Regions from separate parts of the Nocardioides aestuarii genome, predicted to be linked through region 2. Evidence: predicted binding sites of a transcription regulator. Region 2 holds the regulator's gene; the other holds the start of a gene.

Region 1 (8,631 bases), on a different contig from region 2:
GCCTTCAGCAGGTCCTGGACCTCCTCGTCCGCCTCGTAGCGAGCGATCTCCGGGTCGAGGTCGAGCTGCACCAGCCGCGGCGTCCGCAGCCCGAGTCGTCGCGCCAGGCCCGCCACGACGACCTCCGCGACCAGGACGCGCACACCCTGACCGGCGCCGCGGAACTTGCAGACGTAGGTGCCGAGGTCCTCTCCCTCGACGACCCCCGGGAGCGACCCGCCCTCCCGCAACGGAAGGACGTAGCGGGTGACGGCGACGGTCTCGATCACGCCGGCGGCACCTCGTCGGCGAGCCGCTGCTTCTCGGCGTCGATGTCGAAGTCGGCCGTGGGCCACTGCGGGTTCATGCCGCGCAGGGCGTCTCGGAGGAGCCGGCCGACGGCGAGGTTGCGATACCACTTCCGGTCGGCGGGCACGACGTGCCAGGGCGCGATCTCGGTGTTGGTGCGTTCGAGCATCGTCTCGTACGCCGCGCGGTAGTCGCCCCAGTGTCCGCGCTCGTCGATGTCGCCCGGGTTGAACTTCCAGTACTTGGTCGGGTCGTCGAGCCGCGCCAGCAAGCGCTCCTTCTGCGTGTCGGGACTGATGTGGAGCATGCACTTGAGCACGACCGTGCCGTCGGCGGCCAGCTCCTTCTCGAACTCGTTGATCTGCTCGTAGCGGCTCTCGACCGTGCGCGGGTCGACCCAGTCGTGCACCCTCACGATGAGGACGTCCTCGTAGTGGGAGCGGTCGAACACCCCGACGTAGCCGGCCTCGGGGAGCTTGCGCTTGACCCGCCAGAGGAAGTGGTGCTGCTTCTCCTCCTCGGTGGGCGCCTTGAAGCTGTGGATGCGGACGCCCTGGGGGTCGATCAGGCCCACGGTGTGGCGCAGCACCCCACCCTTGCCGGAGGTGTCCATCCCCTGGAGGACCAGGAGCAGCCGACGGTGGGACCCGGACCGGCCCTCGGCGAACAGCCGTTCCTGGAGGTCGGAGAGCTCGTCGCCGAGCTCGGCCAGCGCCTCCTTGCCGTCCGCCTTGTCGCCGTCGAAGTCCGGGGTCGCGTCGGTGGGGATCGTCGTCAGGTCGACAGGGCCGGGCGGCAGTCGGAGCAGGCTCATGGAGCCCATCATGTCGGACCCGCGGCCGCTGCTCAGCCGACGACGCGCGCGAGGTCGAGCGAGCAGCCGACGAGGGTGGCGGCCGTGCCGTCGTGCTGCGGCTCGTCGAACCAGGTCCCGCGCTCGAACCCGACCTTGTCGAGCACCCGCAGGCTCGCCTCGTTGCGGTGGTCGGGCGCGGCGAAGCAGGTCACCGCGTCGCGGTAGCGCCGGCGAGCGCTGCGCAGCCAGACCCAGAGCATCGTGGTGCCCACGCCCTGGCCGACCAGGTGGGCCTCCCCCACGACGTAGTCGACTCCGACCGAGCCGTCGCCCAGGAGGTGGTCCTGCACGAAGCCGGCACTCCGGCCGTTGACCTCGACGACCCACATCCGGGTCGGCTCGACCCCGTCGATCCGGGGGCCGTAGTGCGCAGCGACCGACTCCTCGGTCGGCTCCTCCGCCGTCACCCACCAGCGCCGGACGTGGTCGGCCCGCCGCCAGCGCAGCACGTCGGGCAGGTCGCCGCGCACCATCGCGCGCAGCGCCACCCGCCGGTCGTGGTCGACCACGAACCGCATCGGCTCGCACGACAGGTCCAGCGGTGTCGGCTCGACGTGGAGGCTCGCCGTCGTCCGGAGCGCCGCGTCCCGCCACGACTCCCCCGGCCGGACCACACCGCTGAGCTCGTGGCCACGGTCGGAGACCGTGAGGTGGACCGCCATGGCCTGCACCCTAGCGGCGCGGACGGCGGGCGACCGGCGCGTCAGCGCTGGCTGATGACGCCCTTGAGGGTGGTCCACCTGCCGAGCGCGGCGAAGACGAAGAAGAGCGCCATGTCCTTGCCGTAGGCGCCCAGCACCTCGCTGTCGGTCAGCGAGGAGGTGACGAACTCGCCCTTGGTCATCCCCGGCGAGACCGTGTCGCCGACGATCTCGTCGTAGGCCGCCGCGGCGTCCCAGCCGACCAGCAGGAAGAAGGTCGCGACGACTCCGAGCACGATCATCGCCACGAGCGGAACCAGACCGCGCCGCGGCGGGGCGCCGGCGAGCATGCCGTAGAGGTAGACCGCTCCCGCGGCGAGCACGAAGCTCGTGATCGAGGCGATGAACCCCAGCTCCCAGACCACCAGGCTGAGCACGGCACCGGCGACGACACCACCCAGGGCACCCAGCAGGCCGCGGCCCACCTTCTCCCGGACCGGGCGGATCCGTCGCCGCCCGAGATGGCCCGTGGAGCCTAGAGATCCCCGAACGGCGCGTCAGGGGAATCGTCGGACTCGCCGAGCTCCTCGCGCACGACCTGCCAGGCCAGCCCGGCGGGATAGCCCTTGCGGGCGAGCAGCCCGACCAGGCGCCGGGTCCGGGTCTGCTCGTCGAAGCGCTCGAGGCTGCGCCGCTTCTTGCGCACCAGGCGGCGAGCGGTCTCGAGCTGCTCCTCGCTGCCGAGCTCGTCGAGGGCCTCGCGGGCGACCTCGTCGTCGACGCCCTTGCGGCGCAGCTCCTGGGCGATCGCCCGCGGCGCGAGGCCCCGGCTGGTGTGGCGCCCCTCCACCCAGCTGCGGGCGAAGGCCGCGTCGTCGACCAGGCCGACCTCCTCGAACCGGTCGAGGAGGCGGGAGGCGATCTCGCCCGGCACGTTCTTGCTGGCCAGCTTGTCGGCCAGCTCCTTGCGGGAGCGGGCACGACCGGTCAGCTGGTCGAGCAGGATCGTCCGGGCGACCGACTCGGGGTCGGCGTCGGGGCCGGCGACCTCCGGATCGACCGGTGGGTCGTCCGGAGGAGCCGCCGCACCCCAGGCCTCGACACCGAGCCCGACGTCACCGCGCCAGGACTCAGTCTCGACACGCGGTCTCGCCCTCGCAGGCTCGGGCGAGCGCTTGCTCGACCTGCCCGCCCCCACGCCCGCCCGACCTCCGGCCGGGCGAGCTGGGCGGTCAGAAGTCATTGATGCCGATCGGCTCGTCGGACAGGTCGTCGGCCGGCTTGTCGACGGCCGGGGTGACGCCCAGCTTCTCGAGGATCAGCTTCTCGATCTCGTTGGCGAGGTCGGGGTTGTCGCGCAGGAAGTTGCGCGAGTTCTCCTTGCCCTGACCGAGCTGGTCGCCCTCGTAGGTGTACCAGGCGCCCGCCTTGCGGATCAGGCCCGCCTCGACGCCGACGTCGATCAGGCCGCCCTCGCGGCTGATCCCCTTGCCGTACATGATGTCGAACTCGGCCTGCTTGAACGGCGGGGCGACCTTGTTCTTCACGACCTTGACCCGGGTGCGGTTGCCGACCATGTCGGTGCCGTCCTTGAGGGTCTCGATCCGTCGCACGTCGAGGCGCACCGAGGAGTAGAACTTCAGCGCCCGGCCACCGGTGGTGGTCTCGGGCGAGCCGAACATGACGCCGATCTTCTCGCGCAGCTGGTTGATGAAGATGGCGGTCGTGTTGGAGCCGTTGAGCGCACCGGTCATCTTGCGCAGCGCCTGGCTCATCAGGCGGGCCTGGAGGCCGACGTGGCTGTCGCCCATCTCGCCCTCGATCTCGGCCCGCGGCACCAGGGCGGCGACCGAGTCGATGACGATGAGCGAGAGCGCGCCGGAGCGCACCAGCATGTCGGCGATCTCGAGCGCCTGCTCACCGCTGTCGGGCTGGCTGACCAGCAGCGCGTCGGTGTCGACGCCCAGCGCCTTGGCGTAGTCGGGGTCGAGCGCGTGCTCGGCGTCGATGAACGCGACGATGCCCCCGGCGCGCTGGGCGCTGGCGACCGCGTGGAGCGCGACCGTCGTCTTGCCGCTGGACTCGGGACCGTAGATCTCCACGACCCGGCCCCGGGGCAGCCCGCCGAGGCCGAGCGCCACGTCGAGCGCGATCGAGCCGGTCGGGATCACCTCCAGCGGAGCCCGCGTCTCGTCGCCCAGTCGCATGACCGAGCCCTTGCCGAACTGCTTCTCGATGTTGGCGAGGGCGACGTCCAGCGCCTTCTCGCGGTCTCCACCAGCCATGTGTGGGGCCTTCCTGTGTCGTGTCGGGTCGGTGCGCCTTCGACGCTAGACGGATCCGCCGACAAGCCGGGGGCGTCCGCGTCGCACCTGTGGAGAACACGCTAGCCGAACAACTGTTCGATCGCGTCGAGCGCCGCCCCGCGTGTCGCGTCAGGTCTCGAGACCGAGCGGCAGCCGCACCAGGAACCGGCACCCCACCGGCGCCCCCGTCGGCACGTTCTCGACGTCCACGACCCCCTGGTGGGCCTCCACGATGCCGCGCACGATGGCCAGCCCGAGACCGGCGCCGCGGAGCTCCCCGGCGGCACCGGGGTCCGGCGTACGCGCCCGCTCCCCCTGCCAGGCGACGTCGAAGACCCGCTCCATGTCGGCCGGGTCGAGGCCGCCGCACCCGTCGGTGACGCTGAGCTCGACCCAGTCGGCGAGGCTGCGCCCGTGGACCTCGACGACGCCGTCGGCGGGGGTGTGGCGGATGGCGTTCATCAGCAGGTTGGCGACCACCCGGGAGAGCCCGGCTGGGTCACCGGCGACCGCCAGCCCCTCCTCGACCGAGCCGCCGAGCCGCACGCTCCGGGACCGGGCCACGGGGTCGGCTCCCGCGATCGCCTCGCTCACCAGGTCGCCGACGACGACCGTCTCGGGCTCGACGCGGAGGACGCCGGCGTGGATCCGGCTCAGCTCGAAGAGGTCGTCGACCATCCGCACCATCCGGTCGACCTCGCGCCTGATCTGGGTGCGGTAGCGCTCCGGGTCGGGCGCCATCCCGTCCTCGAGGGCCTCGGTCATCGCGCGCATCCCGGCGAGCGGGGTGCGCAGGTCGTGCGAGACCCAGGAGATCAGCTCGCGACGGGAGTCCTCCAGCCGCGCCTCGCGGGCGCGCGACTCCTCGAGCCGGCGGCTCGTCGACGCCAGCTCCTCCGAGAGGGCCCGGACCTCCGCCGGGCCGCGCACCCTCGCCGCCACCGGTTCACGGCCGCCGAGGGCACGCGCGTCCTCGTGCAGCGCCGACCACCAGTGCGACACCGCGGCACCGAGCGCCAGGGCCACCCCGACGGACACGACACCGGACACGACCGCGACCAGCGTCACGACGTGCCAGTCGTGGGTCGAGATGAACATCAGCTGCGCCGCGGCCACGACGCCGAGCAGCACCGAGGCGGCCGCCACGACGGCGACCAGCGTCAGCTGCCACCGCACCGACCGGCGCCGCAGCAACCAGGCGAGCCCGAGGCCCACCAGCCCCACGGCCACGGCAGCCGCCGCGGCGACCGCGACGACGGCCCACTGGTCGGCGCTCACGCGACCACCTCCCCTTCCCAGCGGTAGCCCACGCCCCAGACCGTCACCAGCCGCCGCGGCCGGTTGGGGTCGGCCTCCACCTTCTCGCGCAACCGGCGGACGTGGACGGTGACGGTCGACTGGTCACCGAAGGACCACCCCCAGACCTGCTGGAGCAGGTCCTCGCGGGAGAACGCCTGGCCGGGGTGCGCGAGCAGGAACCGGAGCAGATCGAACTCGCGGCCGGTGAGGGCCAGCACCTCGCCGTCGCGCAGTGCCTCGTGCCGCACCGGGTCGACGACCAGGTCGCCGTCGGTGAGCGGCGCCGTCGCGACCGGCTCGGGCTCCGCCGTACGCCGCAGCACGCCGTCGACGCGCAGCGCCAGCTCGCGGGGGCTGAAGGGCTTGGTGACGTAGTCGTCGGCGCCCAGCTCGAGCCCGACCACGCGGTCGGTCTCGGAACCGAGGGCGGTCAGCATGATGACCGGCACCCGACCGCCGTCGGCGCGCAGCCGGCGGCAGACCTCGAGGCCGTCGATGCCGGGCAGCATCAGGTCGAGGACGACGAGGTCGGGTGGGAGCCGGTCGGCCTCGGCCAGCGCCGTCTCACCGTCGGGCGTCTCGACCACCTCGTGACCGCCCGCGCGGAGATAGCTCACGACCACCTCACGGACGGTCGGGTCGTCATCGACCACCAGGACCCGCGCCACGGCGCCTCCTCTCGAGCACCAGCGTGCCGCACGCGACCACCACCACGACGATCGACGCGACCAGCAGCCAGCCCGTCGTGTAGTCGCGGTCGAGCAGGGTCGGGTTCGCCGGCTCGCGGCCGAACAGGACCGGCAGCGAGAGCAGGGTGAGGCTGCCGAGCACGACCGCCACCACGGCGAGGGATGCGCGGACCGTCCCCGGCAGCGCCCGGGCGGCCACCACGCCGGCCACCACGACCACCGGTGCGAGCACCGCGTCGTGGAGCACGACGCCCCCGCCCAGCCAGAGCACCGCGGAGACGAGCTGGTCGGTGTCGGTCCGCGACAGCAGCAGCCACGCGCCGTACAGGCCGACGACGACGCCGACGGCACCAACCACTCCTCGCGTCGCCCTCATGCGGAGATCCTCCCCAGCCACTTGGTCTGCTTCACGCCGGGCCGGTTCGGCGCGATCAGCCGTGCCGGGAAGCCGTGGTCGATGGAGAGCGGCTCGCCGCCCAGCACGAGCGCGACGAGCGTGCGGTCGTCGTCGGCATAGCTCGCCGGCAGCGTCGAGCGCCGGAAGGCGCCCCGCTCCTCCAGCGACTCCACCGACACCGTCGTCCCGCGCGGCACCCCGGCCGCGTCGAGGACGTCGCGCAGCCGGACGCCGCCCCAGCTCGCGCTCTCGCTCCAGCCCTCGACACAGGCGATCGGCAGCGTCTCCGTCCGCTGCGGCATGGAGAGCAGGTCCTCCAGCGTGAACGCGCTCGTGCGGCCGCCGTGGCTGACCTCCAGGGCGTACGCCGCGCTCGTGGCCGCGGCCGCGACGCCGGCCGCCCGTGCGGTCCTGGTCACCGGCAGCCCCTGCGGGCCGTCGCCCGAGCGGACCGACAGCACCGAGACCGACCGCAGCCAGCCGACGCTGTTGCCGGCCGTCGCGAGCAGCGCCACGCCGGCGGCACCCCACGTCGCCCGGACCAGCCCGCGGCGGGTCAGGCCGCCCCCTGCCGGAGGACCGTCGTCGTCGACGTCGCGCGGCAGCGCCTCCCGGACGACGGGGAGCTTCACGGCGACGTGGACCGCGAGCGAGCCGATCGCGATCCACGCCACGGCGTAGTGGGTGGTCCGGAAGGAGAAGTCCCACGGGTACCAGGCGGTGATGTTGACCAGCCCGGTCGCGAGCAGGAACACCGAGGAGGCGACGAGGGCAGCGATGGACGCCCGCTCGGCGAGGTGGACGAGCAGCTCCCGGGACGGACGCGGCGGCCGGAGGAAGAGTCGCGGGAAGACAGTCCAGAGCTTGACCAGCAGCAGCGGCACGGCGGCCGTCCCGCTGAGGACGTGGACGCCCTGGGTCACCCGGTAGCCCCAGGCGGGAGCCGTCGGCACCGGCACGACCGGGTCGGGCAGCTGGGCGTAGTGGCTGAACAGCCCGGTCACGAAGCAGACCCCGAAGCTGATGCCGAGGGCGATGCCGATCCGGCTCGTCACGGCGGGGCTGCGGAGCCGACTGCTGAAGTCGCGGGTCTCGGGGACCCTGAGCGTGGTCACGCCGCCTCCTCGAGGACGGCGTAGAAGCGCTCGCCGGTCGTGTGCGTGGCGCTCACCTGCAGCCCGACCTCGGCGGCGAGGCAGGGGGCGGCGTCCATGCCGACGACCGCCCACTCGAAGGGCCGGCTCCGGACACCGTCGCAGGAGATCACCGCGCGGGTCCGGCTCAGCCCGGTGCCCGGCGCGCCGAGCTCGACCACCACGCGACCACGCGGGTCCAGCAGCTGGCGGACCCGGGACAGCAGGGCGACCGGGTCGCCGCCGATCCCGATGTTGCCGTCGGCCAGGAGCGCCGTGCCCCAGCGCCCCTCGCCGGGGAGCGCGTCGAACACGTTGCGGTGCAGCGCGGCGGCGCCGCGGCGTACGGTCTGGGCGACGGCCTCGGGCACGACGTCGATGCCGAGGGCGACGTGGCCCAGCGCGACCAGTCGCTCCACGAGCCGGCCCGGGCCGCAGCCGATGTCGAGCGTGGGACCGTCGCAGAGCGCCAGGAGGGCGTCGTCGTGGTGGTCGGCGCGCCGGGTCCAGTCGGCGACGGGAAGCAGTCGTGGCACGCCGACCGGGCCGTCGGCACCGAGGTCGAGCACGTGGCAGGGCAGTCCCTGGAGCGCACGGGAGAACACCTCGGTGAAGGGAAGGCCGTCGTGGCGGGTGCTCATCGCGGCACCGCCCGCCACGCCCGGCCGAACTCTCCGGCCGCACACCCACCGACGACGAGGTCGGCGTCCGCGGCCGTGTCGACGTCGGTCAGCGACGGGCCTTCGGCCACCGACGACCCGCCCGCCTCCAGGGCCCGACGGGTGTCCCGGCCCGTCGACTCCGTCGACATGCGTACGCCGCGCAGCGCCGCGGCGGCGGCCGGGTCGCGCAGCGCCAGGACCCACCACCCTCCGTCGGGGGCCGCCCCGAGCACCGCGTCGTGCTCGTCGAGCCCCGCGGCCACCTCGAGCAGCAGGGCCGGGGTGAGCTGCGGGGTGTCCATGCCCACCTGCACGACCGGGCCGGGGCCGGCGTCGACGTGGGCCGCCGCGAGCCGCTCG
Region 2 (8,631 bases):
GAGGTAGACCTCCTCGATCTCCTCCACGGTCGCCGTCTCCGGCAGGTTGACCGTCTTGGAGATCGCGCCGGACAGGAACGGCTGGGCCGCCGCCATCATCCGGACGTGGCCCATCGGCTTGAGCGAGCGGGCACCCATGGCGGTGTCGAAGATCTCGTAGTGCTCGGTCTTGAGTCCGGGCGCGTCGATCACGTGGCCGTGCTCGGCGATGTAGTCGACGATCGCCTCGATCTTCTCCTCGTCGTAGCCCAGCTTCTTCAGGGCCCGCGGGATGGTCTGGTTGACGATCTGCATCGAGCCGCCACCGACCAGCTTCTTGAACTTCACCAGCGAGAAGTCGGGCTCGATGCCGGTGGTGTCGCAGTCCATCATGAAGCCGATGGTGCCGGTGGGCGCGAGGACCGAGGCCTGCGCGTTGCGGAAGCCGTTGGTCGCGCCGGTCTTGATGACGTCGGCCCAGGCCTGGGTGGCCAGCTTGTGCACCGACATGTCGTTGGCGTGCATCGTGCGCAGCGAGTCGTTGGCGGCCTGGTGCTTGCGCATGACCCGCTGGTGGGCGTCGGAGTTGCGGGCGTAGCCGTTGTAGGGGCCGACCACGCCGGCCAGCTCGGCCGAGCGGGCGTAGGAGGTGCCGGTCATCAGCGAGGTGATCGCCGCGGCCATCGCCCGGCCGCCGTCGGAGTCGTAGCCCAGGCCCATCGCCATCAGCAGCGCGCCGAGGTTGGCGTAGCCGATACCGAGCTGGCGGTAGTCGACCGTGGTCTGGCCGATCGCCTCGGTCGGGAAGTCGGCGAAGCAGATCGAGATGTCCATCGCGGTGATGATGATGCGCACCGCGTCGGCGAACCGCTGGGCGTCGAAGGTGTCGTCGTCCTTGAGGAACTTCAGCAGGTTGAGCGACGCCAGGTTGCAGGACGAGTTGTCGAGCGACATGTATTCCGAGCACGGGTTGGACGCGGTGATCCGGCCGGTCTCGGGGTTGGTGTGCCAGTCGTTGATCGTGTCGTCGTACTGCAGGCCCGGGTCGGCGCACTCCCACGCGGCCTTCGAGATCTTGTGGAACAGCTCGCGGGCGTCGACCATCTCGATGACCTCGCCGTGCTTGCGGCCGCGCAGGGCGAACTCGCCGCCCTCCTCGACCGCACGCATGAACTCGTCGCTGACGCGGACCGAGTTGTTGGCGTTCTGGTACTGAACGCTGGTGATGTCGGCGCCACCGAGGTCCATGTCGAAGCCGGCGTCACGCAGCGCGCGGATCTTGTCCTCCTCGCGCGCCTTGGTCTCGACGAACTCGACGATGTCGGGGTGGTCGACGTCGAGCACGACCATCTTGGCCGCACGACGCGTCGCGCCGCCGGACTTGATGGTGCCCGCGGACGCGTCGGCGCCGCGCATGAAGGAGACCGGGCCGCTCGCCGTACCACCGGAGGAGAGGAGCTCCTTGGAGGAGCGGATGCGGGAGAGGTTGAGGCCGGCACCGGAGCCGCCCTTGAAGATGAACCCCTCCTCCTTGTACCAGTTGAGGATCGAGTCCATCGAGTCGTCGACCGAGAGGATGAAGCACGCGGACACCTGCTGGGGAGACTGGGTGCCGACGTTGAACCACACGGGGGAGTTGAACGAGAAGTACTGGTGGACCAGCAGCCAGGTCAGCTCGCGCTCGAAGAGCTCGGCGTCGGCCTCGGTCGCGAAGTAGTCGTGGTCCTCGCCGCCCTGGCGGTAGGTCTTCACGACGCGGTCGATCAGCTCGCGCAGGCTCTGCTCACGGGCGTCGGTGCCGACGGCGCCGCGGAAGTACTTGGTCGTGACGATCGTCGAGGCGTTGGCGCTCCAGAAGTCGGGGAACTCGACGCCGCGCTGCTCGAAGACGGTCTCGCCGGTCTTCCAGTTGGTCTGGACGACGTCGCGGCGCTCCCACGTGATCTCGTCGTAGGGGTGCACCCCCTCGGTCGAGAAGATGCGCTCGATCGTGAGACCCGCGCCCTTCTTACGAGTCCCTGCGCTGTTGCTGACCGTCTCCGTCATGCCGACTCTCCCCAGTGGTGGTGCCCGGTGTGGGCGGTGTGGTGGTGCTTCTTCCATGGTGGCTCGCGCCACCGACAACTGCGGTCCCTCGACCGGCCGTCTCGGGTGGCCGGCGAGGGGGTGGGTGCTTGGTGTGGCCCGGCGCATGCAGCTTCCCCACTACACACGCCGGGCCAGATCGTGGTCAGCCCGTGGGCTGGGGTTGCGGATCGCTTGACGCCTCGGACGCTGCGTCCGATTCCAGGCGCAGCAGCTCGATCTCCTTCTCGAAGTCGTCCACCGACTCGAAGGCGCGGTAGACGCTGGCGAAGCGGAGGTAGGCGACCTGGTCGAGCTGGCGGAGCGGGCCGAGGATCGCCATGCCGACCTCGTGGGCCGGGATCTCGGCGCCGCCGCTCTGCCGCAGCGCGTCCTCGACCGCCTGGCCCAGGCACGCGAGGTCGTCCTCGGAGACCGGGCGGCCCTTGCAGGCCTTCCGGACGCCGGCGACGGCCTTCTCGCGGGTGAACGGCTCGGTCGCGCCCGACCGCTTCAGCACGGTCAGCTGCATCAGCTCCACGGTGGTGAAGCGCTTGCCGCAGGTCTCCGAGGCGCAGGTACGCCGCCGCCGGATCGCGCTGCCGTCGTCGGCGACGCGCGAGTCGACGACCCGGGTGTCTGCGTGACGGCAGTAGGGACACTGCATGCTGGATCGCCTCCTTTCGGGCGCGCCGACATCGCCCTGCGAACGGGCGGCTCGGCCTGTGGATCAGACGGGGTTTGCTGTGGATGGATCGCGCTGTGCTGTGGGTGACACACCCGGCTCTTGTGAACTAGATGTGGAGAACCACAACGGTGTAACTACTAGATGTAGTGGTAACCGTACGTCGCGGACCGACGGGGTGCAAGCGGAACGGGGACAGTTTCCGAAGTTGTCTCGACCGGTTTTCAAAACCGCAGGTCAGGCCCCCTTTGTGGGTTCGGAGGACGGCGTGTCGGGGGCTGGCACAATGGCCCTCGTGGCGAGTCGGGGCAAGCGCGCGGGGGCGAAGAAGAGGGCGCGCTTCCGCCCGAGCGTGCTGCTGCTGGCGATCGGCATCACGGCTGGCGTCGTGGCCTGGGGCTACCTCGTCAAGGCCGCCATCGACTTCGGCGTCCAGGCCCGGTCGGGCACCTCCGACGCGTGGCTCTTCCTCGGTCTCGCCTCGGCCGGGGCGGTCGCGTGTCTCTTCATCGGGCTGATGCTCATCGCGCGGCTGCTGCGGACCCTGGGGATCACCTCGGAGCGCACCCCGTCGTCTCCTGACGAGCCGGACGCTCCCCCGCGGATCCCCGGCGGGCGGCGCGCGGCCCGCTGAACGGGGTCCGGAGGTCTCGACACTCGCCCTCGCCTAGCGGCTCGGACGGCTCGACCACCTAGGCGCGGCGGGCGGCTCGACCACCTAGGCCCGGCGGGCGGCTCGACCACCTGGGCCGGACGCCGCTGCGCCTCGGACCGAGGCCAGCGTGTGGCTCGATCCGAGGCGCAGTCTTCCCCGGCCCTCCGCACGGTCCGGGGTCGAGTCGGAACCGGGCGGAGGAAGTTATTCAGTTGTGGGGTTACTCGACGGGGACGCGGAGCTTCTGCCCTGCGTAGACCATCGAGGACTCGAGGTGGTTGAGCTGCTGGATCCGCTCGACCGTGGCGTTGACGTCGCCGGTCGAGACGCGGGCGGCGAGGTCGTAGAGGGTGTCGCCGGGCTCGACCTGGACGGTGAGCGTCGCGTCGCGACCGGGCTCCTCGCTCGCCACCGAGCCGGAGCCCCAGAGCACGCCGAGCGCCAGCACCAGCAGCAGGCCCGTCATGAAGACGACCAGCCGGCCGCGCCGGGTCAGTCGCAGGGACGGGGTGTAGGAAACGCTGGGGGTGATGGCCATGGTGCTCATCGGGACCTCCTGGGGAAGTGGCGGTCAGCCTGTCGGTCGGTGTTCGAATCAGACCCTGACGGAAGCCACTGACAACCTCGGGTTTCGATCAGAGGTTCGATCGAACACATGTACGAAGTTAGAGCAGGTGTTCGAACAAATCAAGCATGTGTTCGAACGGAGTGTCGGACGTGCGGGTCGGGGTCCTCGACACCGCCGAGACGCCCGTAGAACGGGCCGTTGAAGGCCACGTCGCGGAAGATCGTGCCGCAGATGGCGGAGTAGCCGGCCTCGCGGCAGCCCGAGACGACGTGCTCCAGCAGCCAGCGGCCGACCCCCTGCCCGGCGACGGCGGGATCAGTGGAGACCTGGTCGAGCGCGACGAGGTCCGGGGTCAGCTCGGTCAGCCGTGCAAGGCCGACGACACGTCCGTCGAGATCAGCGGCGCCCTTGGCGGCCGGCATCCTTGGCGATCGCCTTCTTACCCTTCGCCTCGACCAGCTTCATCGCGTGGCGGGAGACCGAGGGGGCGAGGGCGGAGAGGCGCACCACTCCCCCGCGCGATCGCGGGACGCTGAGGACGACGCGGTTCGTGCCGAGCAGGCCGACCGCCTCCTGCGCGACCTCCGCCGGCTCGAGCACGCGGGAGCCGGAGTGGGCGAGGCGGGAGCCGAGGGAGTCGTGGGTGTGGCCCTCGTGGAGCATCGCCGTCTGCACCACGTCCGGGCAGACCGCGTGGACGCGCACCGACGGCGGGGTCTCGAGCTCGACCGAGCCGGTCAGCGACACCACACCGGCCTTCGTGGCGGCGTAGGCCCCGTAGCCAGGGATCGGGCCGAGGCCGGCGAGCGAGGCGGTGTTGACGATGTCGCCGCCCCGGGGGCCGAACGCGTCGAGCGCGGCCCGCATCCCCCACATCACGCCGAGCAGGTTGACCTCGACGAGCCGGCGGACCTGGTCGTCCGGCATCTCCGCGAGCCGGCCGTCGTCGCCGACGCCGGCGTTGTTGAACCAGGCGGTCAGCGGTGCGTGGTGGAGGGCGGCCTCGGCGGCGGCACGGTGGTCGGCGGGGTTGCGGACGTCGTGGGTCAGCCCCTCGTCGGCGCCGATCTCGGCGGCCGTGTCGGCCGCGGCCGCGCCGTCGATGTCGGTCAGCACGACGTGGTGGCCACGGGCCACCAGCAGCTCCGCGATCGCCCGGCCGATGCCGCGCGCCCCCCCGGTCACGACGACGCTCGACCCAGCACCGGAACCGCTCAAGGAGGCCATGGCGCCGGAGTCAACCACGCACTAGCGTCCAAGGGTGAGCGACCCCCGCGTGGCGCCGGTCGAGGAGAACCTCCTCTCGTTCTTCCGCGCGGCCCAGCAGTGCCCACCGATGACACCGCTCCCGGACACCGACGTCCTCGCCGCAGTCTCCGACATCCCCTTCCCGCTCTTCAACGCCGTCCTCGGCGCCTCGTTCTCCCCCGGGACGGCCGGAGACCGCACGGCCGGCCTCGTGGCGGCGTACGTCGAGCGAGGACTGCCGTGGCTGTGGTGGACCACGCCGTCCCACACCTCGCCCGAGCTCGAGGCGGCGCTCGCCGCCGCCGGGATGGGCCGCGGCGACACCCCCGGGATGCACCGGCGGCTCGACGGTCCGGTCGAGGCTGCCGTCCCCGCGGCCCTCGACCTCACCCTGGTCGACGTCGCCGTCGAGCCCGATCCCTGGATCGGCACCATGCTCAGGGGCTTCGACATGCCGCCCGACCTCGCCGGACCGATGACCCAGGTCCTCGGCGGGGTGCCCGCCGGCCAGCTGGTCAACATCCTGGCGCGGATGGGCGGCGAGCCGGTGGCGGTCGGCAGCGGCTGGATCGACGACGGCACCATCGGGCTCTACAACATCGCCACGGTCGAGTCGGCACGCGGCCGCGGGATCGGGTACGCCGTGACGGGGGCGCTCCTGCAGGCCGGGCACGAACGGGGAGCGCGGCAGGCGATCCTCCACGCGACCGACCTGGGACGGCCGGTCTACGAACGGCTCGGGTTCGAGGCGGTCTGCCTCGTGCCGCAGTGGGTCTGGCTCCCCTCGGACCCCGGCCAGGGGTAGCGACACGCCGTTCGAACAGGTGTTTGATCCGGGGGGCGTGGTGGTGGCACCCTGAGCGCATGCCGCAGAAGAAGAGCTCCGGTCGTGAGGGTGTCACCGAGCTGCCCGACGGCCCGCCCGACACCACCGGGCTGACCGCGCGCCAGCAGAAGGTGCTCGCGACGATCAAGGACGCGATGGAGAAGCGCGGCTACCCGCCCAGCATGCGGGAGATCGGCGAGGCCGTGGGGCTGACCAGCTCCAGCAGCGTCGCCCACCAGCTCAAGACTCTGGAGGAGAAGGGCTTCCTCAAGCGCGACCCGAAGCGGCCGCGGGCGCTCGAGGTCTTCCTGCCCGAGGTCATGGCGGCGCGCCGCTCGATCGGTGGCGCCGAGGAGCACGACCTCGACGAGACCGGCGTCGGTGACGCGCGGCCCGCGGCGTCGTACGTCCCGGTGGTCGGCCGGATCGCGGCCGGCGGCCCGATCCTGGCCGAGGAGCGGGTCGAGGACGTCTTCCCGCTGCCGCGCCAGCTCGTCGGCGACGGCCAGCTCTTCCTGCTCGAGGTCCGCGGCGACTCGATGGTCGACGCGGCGATCTGCGACGGCGACTACGTCGTGATCCGCCAGCAGCCGACGGCCGAGAACGGCGAGATCGTCGCGGCGATGATCGACGGCGAGGCGACGGTCAAGACGTTCCAGAAGAAGACCGGCCAGGTCTGGCTGCTCCCCCACAACGCGGCCTACGAGCCGATCGACGGCACCCACGCCACGATCCTCGGCAAGGTCACGGCGGTCCTGCGGAGGATGTGACCGTCGCGTTCCGTTCACGCGGCGTTCGCTAACCCGGGGCCGGGTGGGTCGTTGACCTGTCCGTGAGCCACCTCGTCCCCCGCCGTACCGTCCTGGCGACCGGAGCGGTCAGCGCTGTCGCGCTGCCGGTCCTCGGCCAGGGCTCCGCGCGCGCCGCCGACGACGGCGTCTTCGCCCACGGCGTCGCCTCGGGCGACCCCCTGCCCCACCGGGTCCTGCTGTGGACCCGGGTCACCCCCACGCCCGCCTCGACACCCGGCTCGGGGCAGGGTCCGACGGTGCGGGTCCACTGGGAGGTCGCACGGGACGCCGGCTTCACCCGCGTCGTACGCCGCGGGCACGTCTCGACCGGCGCCAGTCGCGACCACACGGTCAAGGTCGACGTCGACGGCCTCGACCCGGCGACCTGGTACCACTACCGCTTCACCTACGGCGGCACGACCAGCCGCACCGGCCGCACCCGGACGGCGCCCGCCCGGCGCGCCACCCCCGACAACCTCCGCTTCGGGGTCGTCTCCTGCGCCAACCTGCAGGCGGGCTGGTTCTCGGCCTACCGCCACCTCGCGGCCCGCGACGACCTCCACGCGGTCCTCCACCTCGGCGACTACCTCTACGAGTACGGGCCGGGCGAGTACGGCTACGGCCCGTCCAACGAGGACATCCGGCCCCACGAGCCGGCGAAGGAGATGGTCGCCCTCGGCGACTACCGCCAGCGCCACGCGCAGTACAAGGCCGATCCCGACCTGCAGGAGCTGCACGCGCGCTATCCCTTCATCGCGACGTGGGACGACCACGAGGTCACCAACGACCAGTGGAAGGCCGGAGCGGAGAACCACCAGCCCGACACCGAGGGCGACTACCGGCGGCGCCGCGCCCGCGCCCACCGTGCGTACGACGAGTGGATGCCCGTGCGGATGAGCGGCACCGCCGACCTGCGTGACGGCACCCGCCTCTTCCGGCGGCTGCGCTTCGGCGCGCTCGCCGAGATCTCGATGCTCGACCTGCGGACCTACCGCGACGAGCAGGCCGACCAGACCGGGGTCAGCGACCCCGAGCGCTCCATCACCGGCGCGAAGCAGCTCGACTGGCTGCGCGACTCGTTGATGCGGCGCGGGCCGCAGTGGAACCTGGTCGGCAACCCGGTCATGATCGCGCCGGTGGACTTCGGGACGCTCCCCGACGAGCTCACCGGGGCGGTCAACGACGTGACCGGGCTCCTTCCCGAGGACGGGGTCGCCTACAACGCCGACCAGTGGGACGGCTACACCGCCGACCGCAACCGGGTCCTGCGCCATCTCCTCAACCACTCCGTGGAGGACGTCGTGTTCGTGACCGGCGACATCCACTCCGGGTGGGCCTGCGAGCTGCCGAAGGACGCCTCGGACTACCTCTACGAGAACCCCGCCCGCGTGACCGCCGGCGTCGAGTTCGTGTGCAGCTCGGTCACCTCCAACAACCTCAAGGACATCACCGGCGACCCGACCGGCGTCACCAGCACCGCGGTCGAGGAGGGGATCAAGGCCAACAACCGACACATCCGCTACCTCAACTTCGACGACCACGGCTACTCCGTCCTCGACCTCACCCCCGAGCGCGCGCAGATGGACTGGTTCGTGATCAGCGACCGGGCCGACCGGGACGCCACCGTCCGGTGGGACGCCTCGTGGGTGACCAGGTCAGGGACGAGCCGGGTCGAGCCGGCCGACGCCCCGGTGGGAGGTGCGCGATGAACGCCGCGCTGAACGTCGGTCGCCGTACCTTCCTCGCCGGCGGTGCCGGTGCCGTCTTCTCGACCGTCCTGCTCCCCGGCGGGGTCGCCGCCGCGGCGCAGGGCCG

Evidence for each region. The regulator LexA, encoded in region 2, represses DNA repair genes until DNA is damaged. The targets are predictions, from matches to a motif close to TCGAACANNTGTTCGA.
Region 1: the regulator LexA is predicted to act here: its motif matches at 4,176-4,191, upstream of recA (recombinase RecA).

What each region holds. Positions count from the first base shown of each region.
Region 1 is NZ_BAAAJT010000003.1:218,522-227,152, reverse strand. Features, by position in the region: gene ABD091_RS18640 (HipA family kinase) at 1-269, opposite strand, end outside; gene ABD091_RS18635 (polyphosphate kinase 2 family protein) at 266-1,111, opposite strand; gene ABD091_RS18630 (GNAT family N-acetyltransferase) at 1,135-1,806, opposite strand; gene ABD091_RS18625 (hypothetical protein) at 1,848-2,270, opposite strand; gene ABD091_RS18620 (regulatory protein RecX) at 2,321-2,983, opposite strand; gene recA (recombinase RecA) at 3,018-4,070, opposite strand; gene ABD091_RS18610 (sensor histidine kinase) at 4,221-5,369, opposite strand; gene ABD091_RS18605 (response regulator transcription factor) at 5,366-6,058, opposite strand; gene ABD091_RS18600 (hypothetical protein) at 6,033-6,455, opposite strand; gene ABD091_RS18595 (molybdopterin-dependent oxidoreductase) at 6,452-7,591, opposite strand; gene ABD091_RS18590 (methyltransferase domain-containing protein) at 7,588-8,250, opposite strand; gene ABD091_RS18585 (TIGR04282 family arsenosugar biosynthesis glycosyltransferase) at 8,247-8,631, opposite strand, start outside.
Region 2 is NZ_BAAAJT010000002.1:2,630,719-2,639,349, reverse strand. Features, by position in the region: gene ABD091_RS13375 (vitamin B12-dependent ribonucleotide reductase) at 1-2,025, opposite strand, end outside; gene nrdR (transcriptional regulator NrdR) at 2,210-2,710, opposite strand; gene ABD091_RS13365 (hypothetical protein) at 3,024-3,362, shown strand; gene ABD091_RS13360 (LysM peptidoglycan-binding domain-containing protein) at 3,604-3,930, opposite strand; gene ABD091_RS13355 (GNAT family N-acetyltransferase) at 4,071-4,373, opposite strand; gene ABD091_RS13350 (SDR family NAD(P)-dependent oxidoreductase) at 4,348-5,178, opposite strand; gene ABD091_RS13345 (GNAT family N-acetyltransferase) at 5,213-6,004, shown strand; gene lexA (transcriptional repressor LexA) at 6,064-6,795, shown strand; gene ABD091_RS13335 (alkaline phosphatase D family protein) at 6,858-8,525, shown strand; gene ABD091_RS13330 (alkaline phosphatase family protein) at 8,522-8,631, shown strand, end outside.